Tistrella bauzanensis: one gene and its partner. The protein of the gene in region 1 interacts with the protein of each later gene in a pairwise test. Links are inferred from orthologs where the notes say so. Each region holds a gene or a part of one and is shown in the gene's direction. Other genes may lie near its edges. The genes, in order: IEW15_RS03830 and ndk.

What was found.
Region 2: the proteins of IEW15_RS03830 (region 1) and ndk interact in binary tests that used the Escherichia coli proteins (3 or more experiments, as listed by UniProt). The link is inferred for Tistrella bauzanensis from one-to-one orthologs.

What each region holds. Positions count from the first base shown.
Region 1 is NZ_BMDZ01000005.1:70,206-73,438, reverse strand. Bases 191-3,107 are described here. They hold IEW15_RS03830 (5-formyltetrahydrofolate cyclo-ligase), read left to right. Parts: upstream 191-1,276; coding sequence 1,277-1,939; downstream 1,940-3,107. Other genes in these bases: IEW15_RS03825 (TIGR00282 family metallophosphoesterase), read left to right, coding at 2,008-2,886; IEW15_RS03840 (cell division protein ZapA), read left to right, coding at 642-992; IEW15_RS03845 (hypothetical protein), read left to right, coding at 299-613. Also shown: IEW15_RS03820 (YebC/PmpR family DNA-binding transcriptional regulator), read left to right, coding at 3,125-3,233. UniProt on the Escherichia coli protein: Involved in the removal of 5-formyltetrahydrofolate.
Region 2 is NZ_BMDZ01000076.1:6,327-9,538, forward strand. What follows is about bases 9-2,904. They hold ndk (nucleoside-diphosphate kinase), read left to right. Parts: upstream 9-1,193; coding sequence 1,194-1,616; downstream 1,617-2,904. Other genes in these bases: IEW15_RS21735 (ABC-F family ATP-binding cassette domain-containing protein), read right to left, coding at 9-916; purN (phosphoribosylglycinamide formyltransferase), read right to left, coding at 1,747-2,412; purM (phosphoribosylformylglycinamidine cyclo-ligase), read right to left, coding at 2,385-2,904. Outside these bases: more of IEW15_RS21735, read right to left, coding at 1-8; more of purM, read right to left, coding at 2,905-3,212. UniProt on the Escherichia coli protein: Major role in the synthesis of nucleoside triphosphates other than ATP. The ATP gamma phosphate is transferred to the NDP beta phosphate via a ping-pong mechanism, using a phosphorylated active-site intermediate.

The sequences.
Region 1 (3,233 bases):
GCGCAAAGATGGCGGGCCGTCACCGCCCCGTCAACCGCCTATTTCCGCAAGGCTCCGTGCCGTGGGTGCCGTCGTTCCACCCGGGCATGCAGGGCCGCCATTCCCCGACCACAGGCCGATCGCGGGTCATTGACGGCGAGCGGTGGCAGTTCCTATCTTGGCCCGTCGATACCGGCCGATCATGTTCGCCGGTTCCGCAACCAGCCGTGCGACACCATGTTGTCATTTGCGTGCGTCTGTTTACCGCAGATATCTGTATCTTTGTATATCCTTCCCAAAGTCGATGGTGGCCGGACCGATGGCGAATATGGAATTGGCATGGCAGCGTCTGTCGAGCGCGCTCGCCCGCCTCGATGCCGCAAGCCGCAAGGCATCGGAACGCGTCACCCAGGCGCGTCATGCCGGTGAGACGGCGGCGGCCGGCGCTGCCGGTGCGCAGATCGAGGCTTTGCGGGCCGAAATCGAGACGCTGGCGGCCGAGCGGTCGGCATTGCAGCAGGCCCTGGCCGCGGCGCAGGACGCCCGCGGCCGGGCCGATGCCCGCGGCCACATGGCCGGGCAGGAGATCGATAGGGCGATCAACGCAATTGGTCGTGCGCTCGATGACCGCTGACCTCAACCGGATCGGAGACACAGGCGCGATGGCCGAAGTCGAGGTACGCATTCTGGGCCGGGCGTTCACGCTGGCCTGCGGCGAGGGCCAGGAAGACAGTGTCCGGGCGCTGGCCCACAAGCTTGAAGACAAGGTCCGCCAGGTCACCGGCGACCGGCCGGTCGCGGTTGATGCGCGTGTGATGCTGATGGCGGCCCTGCTGCTGGCCGATCAGGCGAACGAGTCGGAGCAGGGCCTGTACCGGGCGCGGATCGAGGTCGACAAGATGCGCCGCAGCGCCGATCGCTCGGCCGCCGAGGTCGATGCGACGCTGGCCCGCGCGCTCGACGATTTCGCCGGACGCATCGAGGCTATTGCAACCCGGCTTGAGAAACTCTAAATGAAGGTCAGGACGGGATCTGGCCTTCACGTCAGGCAACCTAAATCCCAGGGACCGATACCATCTACATGAGGGAGCTGTCCCTCTCCGTCGAGCGGACAGGGCACCGGCCGGCTAGTCCGGACCGGTTCTGCCCGGACCAAACGACGGAGGAAACGGCGCCCACCTGCTCAAGCGGGTCCATGTGGATTTTTAACCGCCAACGAAAGTGCCGGTTCCCCGTCCGCCCGATTGACGACCCTGATCGACCCTGGTTGCGGACCCGCAGCCGGGGCGAATTGCTTTTGCGGAGCCACGATCTGACGCAGCCGATTGCCCCCGATCCGGATGTGGCACTTGCCGCCCTGAAAGGCGTCTTGCGCCGGGAATTGCGCCGGGTGCGGCGCGAGGCTTCGGCCGCACGGGGATTTGAGGCAGCCAGCGCGCTTGCGGCACAGGCCGGCACCCTGGCCGATGCCCTGGCGGACATCGTGCCCGCCCGGTCCCAATCCGCCCGGCCGCGCATCGTGGCGGGTTATGTCGCGGCAGGCGGCGAGATCGACGTGCTGCCACTGATGCGGGCTTTGGCCGGCCGGCTGGGTGCCGCCATGGCGTTGCCGGTCGTGAACGCGCCCGACATGCCGCTCGACTTCCGCGCCTGGCGGCCGGAGATGGCCCTGACCATCGGTGCCTTCGGGATCCCGATCCCGGCCGCGGGCCCGACGGTGATGCCGGATCTGCTGCTGATGCCGCTGGTGGCGGTGGATCGGGGCGGGCACAGGCTGGGGCAGGGGGGCGGCTTTTACGACCGCACCATCGCGCGTGCCGAAGCGGCGGGGCTGCCGCCGGTCACCGTGGGCGTGGCCTTTGCCGAACAGGTCGTCGATGCGGTGCCCCGGGGCATGTTCGACCGGCCGCTGGATCTGGTACTGACCGATCGGGGACTGATGCGGCCCGACCGGTCCTGAGCGGCGCATCGGGCGCCGCGACGAACGTGAAACATGACGACAAGCTCAACACACGGAAAGGCTGAACGGTGCGGATACTCTTTCTTGGCGATGTGGTCGGGCGGACCGGCCGGCAGGCGGTGATCGATCATGCCACGACCATCAGGGCGGCACTCGGCGTCGATCTGCTGATCGTCAACGGGGAGAACGCGGCCTCGGGCTTCGGCATCACGCCCAAGATCTGCGAAAGCTTCTATGCCGCCGGCGTCGATATCCTCACCACCGGCAACCACGTCTGGGACCAGCGCGAGATCCAGGGCTGGGTCGACCAGGACCAGCGCCTGTTGCGGCCGCTGAATTTCCCGCCCGGCACGCCGGGGCGCGGCGCCACCATGGCGACCCTGCCCGATGGCCGCCGGGTGGTGGTGGCGAATGTGATGTGCAGCCTGTTCATGGAAACGCTCGATGATCCGTTCCGGGCCCTGGCGCCCGTGCTGCGCGATTATCCGCTGGGCGGTATCGTGTCGGCGATTTTCGTCGACCTGCATGGCGAGGCGACCAGCGAGAAGATGGCCTATGGTCATTATCTGGACGGGCAGGTGACCGCGGTCATCGGCACCCACACCCATGTGCCGACCGCCGATCATCAGGTTCTGCCGGGCGGCACCGCCTTTCAGTGCGATGCCGGCATGTGCGGCGATTATGACAGCGTCATCGGCATGGACAAGGCGGCCTCGCTGGACCGGTTCACCCGCAAGATGCGTGGCCAGAAGCTGCTGCCCGCCAACGGTCCGGCCACGATCTGCGGCTCGCTGATCGAAACCGACGACGCGACCGGCCTTGCCCGTTCGATCAGCCCGCTCAGGGTGGGTGGGCGGTTGAGCCCGGCCTGGCCGGGGGCGGAGCCGATGCCCGAGAGCCTGATGAACCTGCATCTGACGGGTGCGGCCGCCGACGCCGTCGGCTGATCCGGGCGAGGGGGCTGATCCGGGTGGGGCGGCCAAGCTGGCGCGACGCGGGGGCATCGCCGCATGACCGGGTCGTCTGAAGGGGTGCATCCGGCGCGAATTCCTGCTATCGAAGCCGTCGGAAGCGCCCCTGGCGTCGCCCCTTGCGGGCTGCGGTGCGTCGGGGGCGCCATGTGCATCACCGCGTTTCGGGTCTCACCGCGTTCCGGACGCCGGGCTGACGAGGTTTGAACGGCAGATGGCTGGTCATTCACAATTCAAGAACATCATGCACCGCAAGGCCGCGCAGGATAAGAAGCGCGCCAAGGTGTTCACGAAGCTGTTGCGCGAACTGGTGATCGCCGCCA
Region 2 (3,212 bases), on another replicon or contig:
CCGGTGAGGGAAACGAGAACGCCACCTCATAGGCGCGCGGCGGTGCATCGGCCGATCCCAGCCGCTCCAGCGCCTTCACCCGGCTCTGGGCCTGGGCGGCCTTGGTCGCTTTGGCGCGGAAGCGGTCGATGAAGGCCTGCAGCTTCTTGCGCTCCGCCTCCACCCGCACGACCGCCTTGGCGGCATGCTCGCGGCGTTCCGCCCGCTGGCGCAGGAACTGGTCGAAATTGCCGCGATACGCCACCAGCTTGCCGCCATCGACATGGGCGATGCGATCGGTGACGGCGTTCAGCAGATCGCGATCATGGCTGACCACGATCAGCGTGCCGGGATAGGTCGCCAGATGGCTCTCCAGCCACATCGTGGCTTCGAGATCCAGATGGTTGGTGGGTTCGTCCAGCAGCAGCACATCGGCATTGGCGAACAAGGTCCGGGCCAGCGCGATCCGCATCCGCCAGCCGCCTGAGAAGCTGGAGCAGGCCGCGGCCTGCATGGCCTCGTTGAAGCCCAGCCCCGACAGGATGCGGGCGGCCCGCGACGGCTCGGCATGGGCGCCGATTTCCGCCAGACGCGCATGGATCTCCGCCTGCGCCATGCCGTCATGCGCCTCTTCGGCGACGACCAGCCTGGCCAGCAGCTCCGACCGTTCCGGCAGCGCGCCCAGAACATGCTCGACCGCGCTGTCGGCGCCGCCGGGCGCCTCCTGGGCGACCGATGCCATGCGGGCGCCGGGGCGCAGCACGATCGATCCGGCATCCGGACTGATCTCGCCACGGATCAGGCGCAGCAGCGTCGATTTGCCAGCACCGTTCGGGCCGACAAGACCAAGCTTCTGGCCTTCGGAGATGGCAAGTGTCGCACCCTCGAACAGCGGGCGACCCTCGATGCGATAGACGAGATCATTGATGTGCAGCATGCGCGATCACATAGCATGACGGAGAGCCTCTGTCACGAGCCTGCAGAGGCCTCATATTGCATTGCGACAGGGGCGTCACGGAGCGGTGGTTGCCGCGCGGCCGGGAAACCGTTATAAGCCCGCTCGATCGCGGCTTTTCAATCCCCGGCGGCTCCGAACGGGCCCAGGCCCCGAACGAGTGTGACGGGGAGGAACCGCGGAGACCCGTCGGCGCAGCCCGCCCGTCATCGATCGGCCGCGCCGTTTCCTCCTGCATCGTAGAAACGAGTTCGAGACAATGGCCACCGAGCGCACCCTGTCGATCATCAAGCCCGACGCCACCCGCCGCAACCTGACCGGCCAGATCAACGCCCGCTTCGAGGGCCGCGGTCTGCGCATCGTGGCGCAGAAGCGCCTGCAACTGACCAAGGCGCAGGCCGAGGGCTTCTATGCCGTGCATGCCGAGCGCCCCTTCTTCAACGATCTGGTCAGCTTCATGATCTCGGGTCCGGTGGTCGTGCAGGTGCTGGAAGGCGACAACGCGGTTGCCGCCAACCGCGAGATCATGGGCGCCACCAACCCGGCCAATGCCGCCGAGGGCACCATCCGCAAGGATTTCGCCGAGTCGATCGAGGCGAATTCGGTGCACGGTTCGGATTCGGCCGAGAACGCCGCCAACGAGATCGCCTATTTCTTCGCCCAGACCGAAATCGTCGGCTGATCGGCCTCGCGCCGGTTTCAGCGCCGATATGAAGACGGGCCGTCCGGTATCATCCCGGACGGCCCGTTTTCTTTGGTCTGTCGCGGGTTCGTTCCATGGTGGGTTTGTTCTGTGGTGGCGGGGCGCCGTGTCAGCCGATCGCCGGCGGCGAGATCAGCACCGCGTTCACCGCCACAGCGGGGCCTGAATACCGGGTGCGGCCGTCATCGCCAAGGCTGACATGGCCGGCTGCCGCCCAGCGCAGCGCCGCCGGATAGATGCGGTGCTCGGCGGTATGGATGCGGCGCGCCAGGCTGGCCGCATCGTCATTCGGCTGAACCGGTACCGCCGCCTGAATGACGATCGGCCCGGCATCCATTTCCGGCACGACATAATGGACCGTCACGCCGGTGACCCGCACACCGGCGGCCAGCGCGTCATCGATCGCATGGGCCCCCTTGAAGGCGGGCAGGAGCGAGGGATGGATGTTGAGCATCCGGCCGGTCCAGGCCTCGACGAAGGGCGCGGTCAGGATGCGCATGAAGCCTGCAAGGCAGACAAGCTGGATGCCACGGGCGCGCAGCGCCTCGTCGAGCGCCGCGTCGAAGCCGGCGCGGTCGTGGAAGTGCTTGTGCTCGATGACGATCGCCTCGATGCCGGCTGCCGCCGCCCGATCCAGCCCCTTGACGCCCGGCCGGTTCGAGATCACCAGCCGGATGCGGGCAGGGTGGTCGGGGTCGGCCGCGACCGCGTCGATCAATGCCTGAAGATTGCTGCCCGATCCTGAAATCAGGACGGCGACGTCACGCTTGGCCATGCGGTCTCCATATGATCGATCACGACCAGGGCGTCGCCCGTGGCGCGCGGTGCCAGCCGCCCGATGACGCCAGCGGTCTCGCCCGCGGCGGCCAGCCCGGCGATCACCGCATCGGCATCGGCGGCCGCGACCACCACGATCATGCCGATGCCGCAGTTGAAGGTGCGGGCCAGTTCATGGCCGGTCAGACCACCGGTCGCGGCCAGCCAGCCGAAGACCGGCGGCAGGGTCCAGGCGGCGGCGTCCAGATCGGCGCCGACGCCATCCGGCAGCACGCGCGGAATGTTTTCAAGCAGGCCGCCGCCGGTGATGTGGGCCAGGGCCTTCACGCGGCCGGCGCGGATTTCCGGCATCAGCGCCTTCACATAGATCCGGGTCGGCGTCAGCAGCGCCTCGCCCAGGCTCGTGGCCGTGGTCTCGAACGGTGCCGGGGCCGCATAGTCGAAGCCGCCATCGGCGACCAGCTTGCGGACCAGGGAATAGCCGTTCGAATGCACGCCGGACGACGCCATGCCGATGACCACGTCACCGGCGCCGACATCGGCGCGTGGCAGCAGGGTGCCGCGTTCGGCGGCACCCACCGAGAAACCGGCCAGATCGTAATCGCTGCCGGCATACAGCCCCGGCATCTCGGCGGTCTCGCCGCCGACCAGCGCGCAGCCAGCCTGGGCGCAGCCTTCGGCGATACCCTCGACCACGGCGGCGGCCAGCGGCACCGACAGCTTGCCGGTCGCGAAATAGTCCAGGAAGAACAGCGGCTCGGCGCCCTGGACCACCAGGTCGTTGACGCACATGGCGAC